2 regions of the Silvimonas soli genome follow, and region 1 is predicted to be linked to the other one. Evidence: predicted binding sites of a transcription regulator. Region 1 holds the regulator's gene; the other holds the start of a gene.
What was found. The regulator FliA, encoded in region 1, starts transcription of late flagellar genes. The targets are predictions, from matches to a motif close to GCTAAAGNTNNNNNNNNNNCNGCCGATAAT.
Positions count from the first base shown of each region.

Region 2: N7220_RS19670 (flagellin N-terminal helical domain-containing protein) is a predicted target of FliA. The motif match lies at 2,333-2,362, and genes of this name have one in related genera.

Region 1 covers NZ_CP106736.1:1,116,332-1,122,348, forward strand. Annotated here, with positions in the region: gene N7220_RS05140 (c-type cytochrome) at 1-751, shown strand, start outside; gene N7220_RS05145 (M48 family metallopeptidase) at 901-2,148, shown strand; gene rsgA (ribosome small subunit-dependent GTPase A) at 2,251-3,129, shown strand; gene N7220_RS05155 (RNA polymerase sigma factor FliA) at 3,286-4,032, shown strand; gene N7220_RS05160 (flagellar motor protein) at 4,083-4,820, shown strand; gene N7220_RS05165 (DNA translocase FtsK) at 4,993-6,017, shown strand, end outside.
Region 2 covers NZ_CP106736.1:4,286,492-4,292,508, reverse strand. Annotated here, with positions in the region: gene fliD (flagellar filament capping protein FliD) at 1-30, opposite strand, end outside; gene N7220_RS19675 (flagellar protein FlaG) at 178-555, opposite strand; gene N7220_RS19670 (flagellin N-terminal helical domain-containing protein) at 646-2,268, opposite strand; gene N7220_RS19665 (TIGR00180 family glycosyltransferase) at 2,564-6,017, opposite strand, start outside.

The DNA.
Region 1 (6,017 bases):
TGGTGGCTGGAGTGATGCCGAGCTCATGCAGTATCTGAAATCCGGCCATGTGCCGCGTAAAGCAGCGGCAGCCGGGCCAATGGCAGAGGCGGTATCAAATAGCCTGAGTTATTTGACCGATACCGACCTGCAAGCCATTGCCACTTACCTGAAGACCATCAATCCGGTTCGCGACGGCAACGATATCAAACCGGCCTTTGCCTGGGGCTCGCCGGCCAATGATGATGCGACATTACGTGGCACTTCGGGCGTGACTCAAAGCAGCAAGCCCACCAGTGCAGCTGAACTGTTCAGCGCCAATTGCGCCAGTTGCCACCAAACCACCGGCAGCGGCACTAGCGACGGCGCTTATCCTTCACTCAGTAACAACACCACGCTGGGCCATGCCAATGCCAGCAATCTGATCGCCGCCATCTTGTACGGCGTTGACCGGCCATTGCCTGATGGTCGCCACGCGTTCATGCCTGGCTTTGGCCCCAACAGCCTGGTTAACCCGCTCTCTGATACCGATATCGCTGCGCTGGCCAACTACACCTTACGCCAGTTTGGCAACGCAGCGGTGCAAGTCACCGCAGGAGACGTCACCACCGCGCGAAAAGGCGGTGAGCCACCACTACTGGCCAAGGTGCCCAAAATCTTGCCCATAGTACTGGTGGTGATTGCGCTGCTGCTTGTGCTGGCCATCTGGCGTGGCATGCGTCGACGCAGGCTGCGGGTGATTCGCGCCACCCCGGCGCCGCACGCGAGTTAAATTGCAATGGCGCTGGGGTATACCAGCACTGCAGCCCGCGTGGCCGGGCCGCAGTGCTGCCGGGCGGGTCGCAAAATGTGGCATACTCAAACAACATGTTTGCCCGGCAAACGCTTCCCACTCATGCATTCCAGCCACGCCAGAATCGAATGACAGCTTCCCAGTTTTCCGCCTTGTTTGTATTTGCCCTGGCCGCCAGCGTCTTGCTGCAATTGTGGCTCGCCGCGCGCCAGATCAATCATGTCCGCCGCAACCGTAGCGCCGTGCCCGAAGCCTTCGCCGGTAGCATCACTTTAACTTCGCACCAGCGTGCCGCCGATTACACGGTGGAGAAAACCCGCTTTGGCATGATCAGTACCGTGTTCGAAGCGATCGTGCTGGCCGCCTTCACCCTCGGTGGCGGTATCGAGTGGTTGATGCACATTGCGCAAGGCTGGTTTGGCAATGGACTGGCCGCCGGCGTATGCATGATCGCCATGCTCGCAGTTATCCAGACCGTGCTGAGTTTGCCGTTTTCCTGGCACAGCACTTTCGGTATCGAAGCACGTTACGGCTTTAACCAGAGCACGCCCGCCGTGTTCTGGGGCGATTTGCTCAAAACCGCCGGGATCGCCGCAGCGCTGGGTTTGCCGCTGGTGACGCTGGTGCTGTGGCTGATGCAACAAATGGGCGCGCATTGGTGGGTCTGGGTCTGGCTGACCTGGATGGGTTTCTCGCTGTTTGTAATGTGGGTGTTCCCGACCTGGATTGCGCCGCTGTTCAACAAGTTTGAACCGCTACCGGATGAAAGCCTGCGTTTGCGTATCGAAGCATTGTTGAATCGTTGTGGCTTTGTCGCCAGCGGCATTTTCATGATGGATGGCTCCAAGCGCTCCAGCCATGGCAACGCTTATTTCACCGGCCTGGGTAAAACCAAACGCATCGTGTTCTTTGACACGCTGCTCAAACAACTGGATGGCGACGAGATCGAAGCCGTGCTGGCCCATGAACTGGGACACTTCAAGCGTCGTCATATCGTCAAGCGCATCATCTGGACCTTTGTGCTGATGCTGGGCCTGTTGTGGGTGCTCGGCCAACTGATGCAGGAAGCGTGGTTTTACAACGGTCTGGGCGTACAAACCCAAAGCACCGCCGCCGCGCTGACGCTGTTTTTCATGGTGCTACCGGTGTTTACCTTTCTGTTTGCGCCGATTGGCTCGTGGTTGTCGCGCAAGCATGAGTTCGAGGCCGATGAATATGCCGCGCAGCAATCTTCTGCCCGCGATCTGATCAACGCCCTGGTCAAGCTCTACCGTGACAACGCTTCAACGCTGACGCCCGATCCACTGCATAGCGTGTATTACGACAGCCATCCGCCCGCCAGTTTGCGCGTGGCGGCACTCAAGCGCCTGGCCTGAAACCGGACGGCCCGCCGCTTGTTTTAAACCGATATTTTGTGTGATGCAGGAAGCAATGACCTTTACGCCCGACTTTAGCCGTACTTTGTGTCTGACCTCACGATGAGCGATAGCGCCCGCATCATTGCCAGCCATGGCCGCGCCTACATCATCGAGTTACCCGATGGCCGCCGCCTGAGCGCTAGCGCCCGTGGCAAGAAAACCGACTTTGCCTGCGGCGACAATGTTGCCATCAAGGTGCTCAATGACGAACAGGCGGTGATTGAGAAAGCTCTGGAACGCAAAACGCTGTTGTATCGCTCGGATCAATGGCGCTCCAAGCTGATCGCCGCCAACGTTACGCAAATTGCCATCGTGGTGGCGCCGGTTCCCAGTTATCTGGATGAACTGATTGGCCGCACGCTGCTAGCCGCCGAATCGCAAGATATCGAACCATTGATTGTGCTGAACAAGTGCGACCTGCCTGAGGCCGTGAAAGCCCGCGAAGCACTGCGCTATTACGAAACGCTGGGTTATCCGCTGCTGGCCTTGTCGGCCAAAGAAGATGTCTCGCCGCTGCGAGCCAAGTTGCAAGGGCACACCTCCGTGCTGGTCGGGCAATCGGGCATGGGCAAGTCGACCTTGCTCAACGCGCTGATCCCGGAAGCCCGTGCGCGGGTGAACGATATTTCCACCGCACTGGATACCGGCAAGCACACCACCACGCACGCCACCCTCTACCATCTTGATGAGCAATCGGCGCTCATTGACTCACCCGGCGTGCAGTCGTTCGGGCTGGCGCATCTCAAAGAAGAGACACTGCCCAATCTGATGCCGGATTTACGCCCGTACGTTGGGCAATGCCGCTTCCACAACTGCCGGCATCGCCACGAGCCCGATTGCGCCATACTCAATGCAGCCAAAAGTGGCGCAATTGCCCAATCCCGCATGGACTTGCTCCACCGCCTGCAAGACGAACTGGCCCAGGTCAGCACCTGGTAATTGTGCGCCTGGCGCGTCCGCAAAGTTGCTCAACACAGGGGATTGATATGACAATCAAGTATGCTGAGCACGTTACACCTGTCATCCTTGATCGTGCGCGCTGCGCGATGCAGTGATTTTGATATATTGATATAGCCGTAACCTGCAAGCTTCGACATGCCCGCACAACGTGCCTTACATCTTTATCGCCAGACCCAGCACGCCGGTGACGACGAGCGGGTAACTCGTCATGCGCCGCTGGTGAAGCGCATCGCCTACCATCTGGTATCGCGCCTGCCCGCCAGCGTGGATGTTGAAGACCTGATCCAGGTGGGTTTGATCGGACTGATGGAAGCGGCCCGCAATTTTGATCCGGCCGCCGGGGTGCAGTTTGAAACCTTCGCCTCGCAGCGCATACGCGGTGCCATGATTGACGAGTTGCGCAACGCCGACTGGGCCTCACGCCAGACCCGCCGCAACATGCGCGAGATCGAAACCGCATTGAGCGCACTGGAACACAAGCTCGGCCGCGCACCCTCCGAGGGCGAAGTGGCCAAATCCATGGCGCTGCCACTGGACGAATACCAGCACATGCTGGCCGAAGCCCGTGGTCATCAGTTGGTGTACTACGAAGACTTTGAAGACGAAGACGATCACAGCAGTTATCTGGATCAGTTTACGGCTGACCATAAAGCCAACCCGTTTACCCAGATTGCCGACGCCGGGTTTCGCCAGACCTTGGTCGACGGCATCGGCAAATTGCCAGAACGTGAGCAATTGGTGATGGCGCTGTACTACGATGAAGAACTGAACCTGAAAGAAATCGGCGCAGTGCTTGGTGTTACCGAATCGCGTGTCTCACAATTGCATAGTCAGGCCGTTGCCCGATTGCGCGTGCACCTCAAAGACTGGTTACATCGCTGACACGCGGATATCGCCCACAATAATTTCAATGACAAAAACCCACTCAGCGCATGGATAAAATCAGTGTTATCGGCCTTATTCTCGGTGTGGTCGCCATTACGCTGGGCCAATGGCTGGAAGGCGGCCACATTGGCTCGCTGCTCCAGTTCACCGCATTCCTGATCGTGATCGGCGGTACCGCCGGTGCGGTCATGCTGCAAAGCCGGGTATCCGACTTTGTCGCCGGCATGAAAATGGTGAAATGGGTGTTTGTGCCGCCGGTGCATGACTTTCGCCGCATCCTGAACACGCTCACCACCTGGAGCCAGCAAGCACGCCGTACCGGTTTGCTGGGGCTGGAACCCTACGTGCAAAGCGAGAAAGATCCATTCGTGAAACGCGGCGTGCAAATGCTCGTGGACGGCGCCGAACCCGAAACCATCCGCCGCTCGCTGGAACTCGATATTGATGTGTGGGAATTACACGCCCGTAGTGCGGCCAAAATCTGGGAAGCCGCTGGCGGCTACGCACCTACCATCGGTATTCTGGGCGCCGTACTGGGGTTGATCCATGTGATGGAAAACCTTTCCGATCCGTCCCGACTGGGCGCCGGGATCGCCGTGGCGTTTGTCGCGACCATTTATGGTGTCGGCTCAGCCAACCTGATCTTCTTGCCTATCGCCAATAAACTCAAACTGCATATCGGCACCGAAGTTCGCCGCCGCGAAATGCTCACCGAAGGCCTGGTGACCATCGCCAGTGGCGAAAACCCGCGCATGCTGGAAAACAAACTCGCTGCTTATTTGTGAGCCACGCGGGTGACATGAAACACACCAACACCGCCCTTTGTAGTGCGGGCGCGACAACCTCTTTGCGCCGAGCCCGTTACTTCACCACATTCATCGCGTTTTACCTGGCCCGTTCGCGTTTGCCGCAGCGCTTGCCGCTATAATCGCGCTGTCGTTTCCAAGACTCAGGACCATGGCTTTCTTTCGCAAGAAAAACGTTCCCAACGCTTCCTCCCGTTCCGCGCTGCCGCCGCAACTGGCCAACCTGCTGCGCGAATCGTGGTGGTTGCTGCTGGTGGCTGCCGTGCTCTATCTGGTATTGGCGCTCTCCACCTGGCATCCGCAAGATCCGGGCTGGTCGCACAGCGCCACCCGTGCCGATGTTCACAACCGCGCTGGTTCATTTGGCGCCTGGTTATCCGACATCCTGCTTTCGGTATTCGGCTTTTCCGCATGGTGGTGGGTGGCTTTTCTGTTTGCCGCCATCTGGTGGGGTTATCGACGTCTCGATAGCGTGAGCGAGTCTTCCCGTCCGGTGGTTTTGCTGGCCTGTATCGGCTTTCTGGCGGTGATTTTGTCCAGCTGCAGCATGGAAGCGCTGCGCCTGCACTCGATTCATTTCAACTTGCCGCTCTCCCCCGGTGGTGTATTGGGCCTGGCATTGGGCGGCTGGCTGTTCCACACACTGGGCTTTACCGGCGCAACGGTCTTGTTGTTTGCGATGTGGGCGGTGGGCGTTTCTCTCTTCACCGGCTTGTCGTGGCTGGATTTGATGGAGCGCGTTGGCGGCGCCATTGAATGGGTCGGCTTCAAGCTGGTCGATACCTGGCACGCCACGCAGGATCGGCGGATCGGTCGTCAAGCGTCGGTGGCACGTGAAGAACGCGTGAGCGTCGAGAAAAAGAAGAAAGACGAATCGCCGCCGCTGGTCATCTCTTCTCCGGTCATGGAAATCCCTGTCGCCAAGGCGGTGGTCAAAGCCGCTGAGAAACAAGCCGCGCAAGAACAAAAGAAAGCCGTCCAACCGACTTTGTTCGAGTTTGACGATATCCCTCGCGTGCCCGGCGAGGCTGCCCTGCCCGCGCTAAGCTTGCTGACACCGCCGGTGGCTTCGCAAGAAACCATCAGCCATGAAACACTCGAATTCACCAGTCGCCTGATTGAACGCAAGCTGGCTGACTTCAATGTGGAAGTCAAAGTCATCGCCGCTTATCCCGG
Region 2 (6,017 bases), 1.3 Mb from region 1:
TGTAGGGGTGGGAGTGATGCTCGAGGTCATTTGGGGAAAGCTCCTGGCGTGCGTACCTCATCATACCAGTCAAAAATGCCAACTGGCTTTACAAGAATAGAATCCGGTCGCACACAATCAATCGGACAGAACGGCCTGCGGCAAGCTCGCCGCATATACATCATGTTTATCGGCCGTTCAGGCTTTATCTTTAATCAGCAAGCCTTCAAATTGTCCAATCGCCTTGGCCAGCGCGATAGCCTGCTCGCTAGGGATCTGCCGAATTACATCTTTGGTCTGCGTATCAATGACCTTTACGATTTGCGTCTGGCTGTCCTGATCCACCGAAAACTGCAAGGAGCTGCCGTTGGAATAGGTTTTGACCGTGTCGTTGAGCTTGGTCAGCGCATCGTTGAGCGTGGCGGCATCTTTGGTGGCGTTGCCCGAAGCATTCTGTCCGGACTGAATAGCACCACCCTGTTGCGCCGGCGCGGTCTGGGCGGTTTGACCGCCACTGCCAGTCTGACTGGTCGCTGGGGAAAGCGCCGTGATGGATTGAGTCAACTGCACTTGCATGAGCATCTCCTTGGACGGAAAAACGCCCCGGCATGGAAAAATCCGGCCGGGGCATCATGCTACCAGGTTAACTGGCCGCTCTGTTCCTGCTTACTTCAGCAGGCTCAGAATGCTTTGCGGCAACTGGTTAGCTTGCGACAACATCGCGGTGCCGGCTTGTTGCAGAATCTGCGACTGAGTCAGGTTGGCAGTTTCAGACGCGAAGTCGGTATCCTGAATCCGGCTCTTGGCGGCCGAAAGATTGGTCACCGTGGTCGACAGATTCGAGATGGTTGAAGAGAAGCGGTTTTGCAAAGCACCCAGTTGAGCGCGTTGGCTGTCGATGTACGATTGTGCACCGTCGGCAATCCGCAGGGCCTGCGTTGCGCCATCCAATGTCGAAACATCCAGGCTTTGCACGGTCTTCAGCGAAGAAGTCATGGTAGAACCCGAAGACAGACCGTAGGAAGCAGCGCCTGTCGAACTCTGACCAGTAATCACGCCGCTGGCAAAACCTGCGCCACTGGTAGTGATGGAGTACGAATTGGACGAGTTGAGCACGATCTGACCACCAAAGGTGAAGCTACCCGAACCAGAGGAGCTCACCAGAGACGAACCGGAAGTGTACTGCGCCGAACCGGCCGAGTTGGTCGTATCGTAGTTGTACTGGGTCACCGCGCCACCAAAGCCACTGGCAACACCGCTGGCCGAAGTGATCTGGATATTCGCACCGGAGTTATTGGTCAGCTTGATACCGTAAGTAACGGCACCGCTAGCGTTGGTAAAGGTGGCCAGTTGAGCTACAACGCCGGTTTGCGACTGTGCGTTGTTGAACGAAGTTACAGCCTGGTTGTAGTCCGAAGCAGTCGGAGCCTGACCTGAAACAGAGGAGGTCACGCTGAACGATACACCCGCGTAGGTGTTGTTGTTCGATGCAATAGCCAGCGAGTACGAACCCGAACCGAAACTCAGATCAACTTCAGTATTGGCAGTCGCGGTTACACCAGTGTTAGCAGCGTTGATCTTCGAAGCAACGTCGCTGGCTTGGTCAGTACCCGAAACAGCGATGGACTTGCCATTGATCGACATGGTGCCGGAGCTAGTTACCACAGCACCGGTCACAGCCACAGTGGCAGTACCGCCTACGGCCCCTTGAGTGGTGCCACTAACTTCGTTGGTATAAGCCAGTTGACCGGTACCATTACCGCCACCCATCTGGAACGTGCCGTACTGATTGGTACGGAAGTTACCCATGGTTGCAGTGATGGTCTGGTTGGCGTTGGCGCCTACCTGGTAGGTTGCAGCGGTAAAGCTGCCATCAAACAGATTCTGGCCGTTGAACTGGGTGGTTTGCGCTGTGCGGTCCAGTTCGGAAACCAGTTGGTTAACCTGGGCATTCAGAGCCTGGCGGTCGGACGAAGAGTTCGTCGCATTGCCGGATTGAACAGCCAGTTGGCGAATGGATTGCATCATATCGCCCATCTGACCCAGAGCACCTTCCGCAGTTTGCGACAGCGAAACGCCGTCGTTAGCATTGCGGGATGCCTGGTTCATGCCATTGACTTGCGACGTCATACGGTCGGAGATGGCCAGACCGGCTGCGTCATCCTTGGCGCTATTAATGCGCAGGCCGGACGACAGACGTGCCAGTGAGGTATTCAGCGAATCTTGCGACTTGCTCAGGTTTTGCTGAGCCATCAGTGACGCGACGTTTGTGTTGAGAACCAAAGACATTTGGTAGCTCCTCGTTAAGGGTTATGCGTTTAACATTCAGACGCAACACCGCGTCCTTGGACTGTTTATCGGAGATAGCCGAATAAACTTTAGGAAAATTCAAAAAAAAATTTTCCCGCAAATTTTGACAAATGAAGAAAGAAAATTCAGCCGACGCCAGTATCCGCGCTGCCGTTCAAATGCACGCTCCCTTCCCCCGTTCAACTGCCCTTTCCACCCGTTTGCGAATAAAAAAATGGCGAACCTTTTATGGCTCGCCATCGTGGTCAGGAGTCGTCTTTTGCGTCATCCATCATCAATCAGGAGACCAAGCCTTACGCCACAACTCCAGGTTATCGCCCTTCAGCATCCATTTGTCATGCACCGCATTGCGTAATTCCATGCCGCGCTGGCGAGTTGCAGACAGGTCGTCCAGGTGCATGCGAATGGCGTCAATCCAGTCTTTGTGACGATTGCGCACTCGGGTTACCGGCAAGTCAACCCGGTACGGCTCAATATCGGTACATACAACTGGAAAGCCGCAAGCACCGTACTCCAGCAAGCGCAGGTTGCTTTTGCTCTCATTAAACTGATTGTGCTCTAGCGGTGCCAGCGCCAGATCCAGTTGCAGACTAGCCAGTTTGGCCGGATACCCTTCAATCGGTACACCTTCGTGCAACTCTTTGATATAAGGGCGCAATTTTGGAGGGCACATACCAAAAAACACCCAATCCACCTCGTTGGCCAACTCCCGAACCACGCCTTCGATCAGCTCCAGGTCGCCAGTGTGGCTGATGCCACCCGCCCAACCCACGCGTGGACGGGCATGCTCAGTCTGAATCAGGGGCAAATTACCCCACCAAGACTCTGGCAGATAGTTATGTACTACATGGAAATTGTCGTGCAGATCGGCATATTGCTCAGCCAGTCGTTCCGTAGACACGACGAATCGGTCCACGTGAGCCACTGCCCGGCGTAATGACTTCAATACGTCCTTGGGCATATGGTCACGGTGGGCGCTTTTTAGCGGAATATTAGGCAGATAGTCGTCAAGCTCATAGATGCAATAAGCACCGGAAAGCCGCTTGGCCCGAGCCATGAACTCAATTTGTTCAGCAGTGATCTGCCGCTGGAATATCAATACGTCGGGCTTGAAACGCTCCTGGTCAATCACTCCAAGTAGCTCGAACGAAATCGCACCACTCAATTTTTGAGCGTCTTTAAGCGCCTGGAATGGCTGAATCATCCGGTAATGGCCACACCCCATCTGGTCCGCCGGGTGAGTAAGCACCCGCAGCGGTGGTTTCCAGGAAATCGGCTGGAACGAAACCAGTCGGCGATTTTCAATCTCGAAACCGTTGCCATGCAGCATCAGGTTGCGGTTGTAATACGGGTCCGTCGCCAGTTGCGGTAGCCATTTACCGAACATGGCCTCTTGCTCGCCCGCAAAGCGCTTCCTCTTGGCCTCCTGGGCCGCTGGATCCACTCGGGTCTGACTGACACTACCTTCGTGCAGCACCGTGGCGAACGGAGTCCAGACGATCAGATAACCAGCTTGGCGTACCTTCAAACACAGGTCGACATCGTTGTAAGACACTTTGAAATCTTGCTCATCCATACCCCCAAGTTCGCGGTAAATGGACTTTCGGATAATCAAACAAGCGGCGGTAACAACCGAATAATTCTGGATCACCTGCAAGCGGTTCATGTAACCGCGTTCATCTCTAGGCAGCCCAATGAACGGGTGATCCGCCGGGCCACGCAGCCCCAACACCACCCCGGCATGCTGAATCTTGCCGTCTGGATAAAGCAAGCGCGCGCCAACGGCACCAACTTCTGGCCGTTGGGCATGCCTGACCAGTTCTTCCAGCCAGTTTTCCTGAATGATTGCGGTGTCATTGTTCAGCAACACCACATATTCACCGTGGGCCTGTTCCACCGCGTAATTGTTGATTGCAGAAAAATTGAATGGGTGTGGATATCTGATCACTCGAATGCGCGGATTACCCGGTTTTTCCAGCCCGTCCAGGTAATTGACTGCATCCAGCTCAGTAGTATTGTTATCAACGATCAGTAATTCGAACTGGGCGTAGCGGGTACGTTCCAGCACGCTTTCCACGCACCGGGACAGCATTGCAAACTGATCTTTGGTGGGGACGATAATACTCACCAGTGGTGTGGTGGCATGCTGATACTGGACATTCAAGGTGCCGGGAATCAAACCCTCCGACAGCGTGGCCGGGCAATTGATACGGGCAAGATGATTGCGCACCGCACGGGCAAATGCCCCCGCCCGTCCGTGATCATCCAGCGACCTCCATGGCAATTGCGCCAGATGGCAGCCGATAGTTGGCACGTGGCCAATGGCCTTTTCACCAAATTGCTCATATAGACGTAACAGCAGGTCGATTTGCTCTGCACCGGGTTCTAGCGGGCCCGCAGCCAGGACTGCTTTCAACGCTCCGTGCCGCACCAACAACATGCCATCCGCATAAGGCATGGCCCGCATCAAATCAGGACTGAAATCCGGCTTGAAGCGAGGCATGTCTGGAGTGCCTTGATCGCCTATCCAGTCGTCGTCCCAATAAATGACTTGCCATTGCGGGTTATCTGCGGCCTGCAACAGACCCAACAGCAAACCATCCAGGGTCAAGCGGTCGCCCACTTCTACCAGGCCGACCCAATCCGCCTGCACCTGAGCAACGTCAGCCATCGCAGCAACATAGCCGTCGGCGCTCTGAAACCAGGCGACACCGCTATTGGGCTCGGGATCAACGAGCGGCGACACGATAGCAGCTTGTTTGCCCTTGAAATACTGTTGGCCCAGCGTGGTCAGCGTTTCTGAAACACCGGGCATGTTGCCCATGCGGTCAATAAGATAAAAACGCGCGATCTGCGGCGGCAGTTGATCGACACGGGTGTCGATCATGCGGGCTTCAGGCAGACTGAGACTGCGCTGTTGCAGCCAGTCTTCATAAACACTTATGACCGGCCCGGCTTGAGCCACTTTTTCCAAGTGTGAGTTTGCAATCTCAGTTGGCGCGTTAGCTCCGACCTTGACCGCGTCTTTGTATATCGGCTTTACCGGAACGCCCGGCAGCTGGCCGGTTTCCAACCCCACCGACTTGGCGACCAACGGCATCAACCGTTCAAAGACATGAGCGAGAGTGCCGTCAAGTTGCCCGGTCTCCTCCTCGAAATCTTCTTGCCTGATCCCGAGCCGGCGAAGCGCTCCAAAAAGAGCCCCTCGCGCCCAGTACATGCTGCCGGCAATAAAGTCATAATCAAAATTTTGAGGATCAACCCCGATACGTTTGGCCCATTGGCGCATTCCCGGGAGATTCTCCCTGTGTGCGCCCGAAATTTTGTACGCATTGAGCATGGTGCCGGACACTGAGAGCATCCCGCCCGTTGGATGAGTATCAAACCAGGCCAATACCTGTCCAATGCCATCTGCAGGCAGCAATCCTGCCAGCAGTTGCGTGCGCCAAGCCTCCCCCACCCAGTCCAGAAGGTGGGCTGACTTTTTGCTGTGAATTTTGAGCACAAGGTCAAAATCTTCCAGCTTCTCGTGTTCCAGTAACTTGAATAGCGGAGCAATATCCCGCCCCCGATTCGTGACCGGGTAAACACGGGCGTTGGGGAACTGCGGTTTGATCAGTTTGACTACCGTTTGCAACAGCTCTTCGGGTGTCGTGACGATCAGATCGAAGGCGTGGTCGATAGTCGAGAGAGCGCGCGCAAATTCAGGCCACAGATCCGGATAAAAC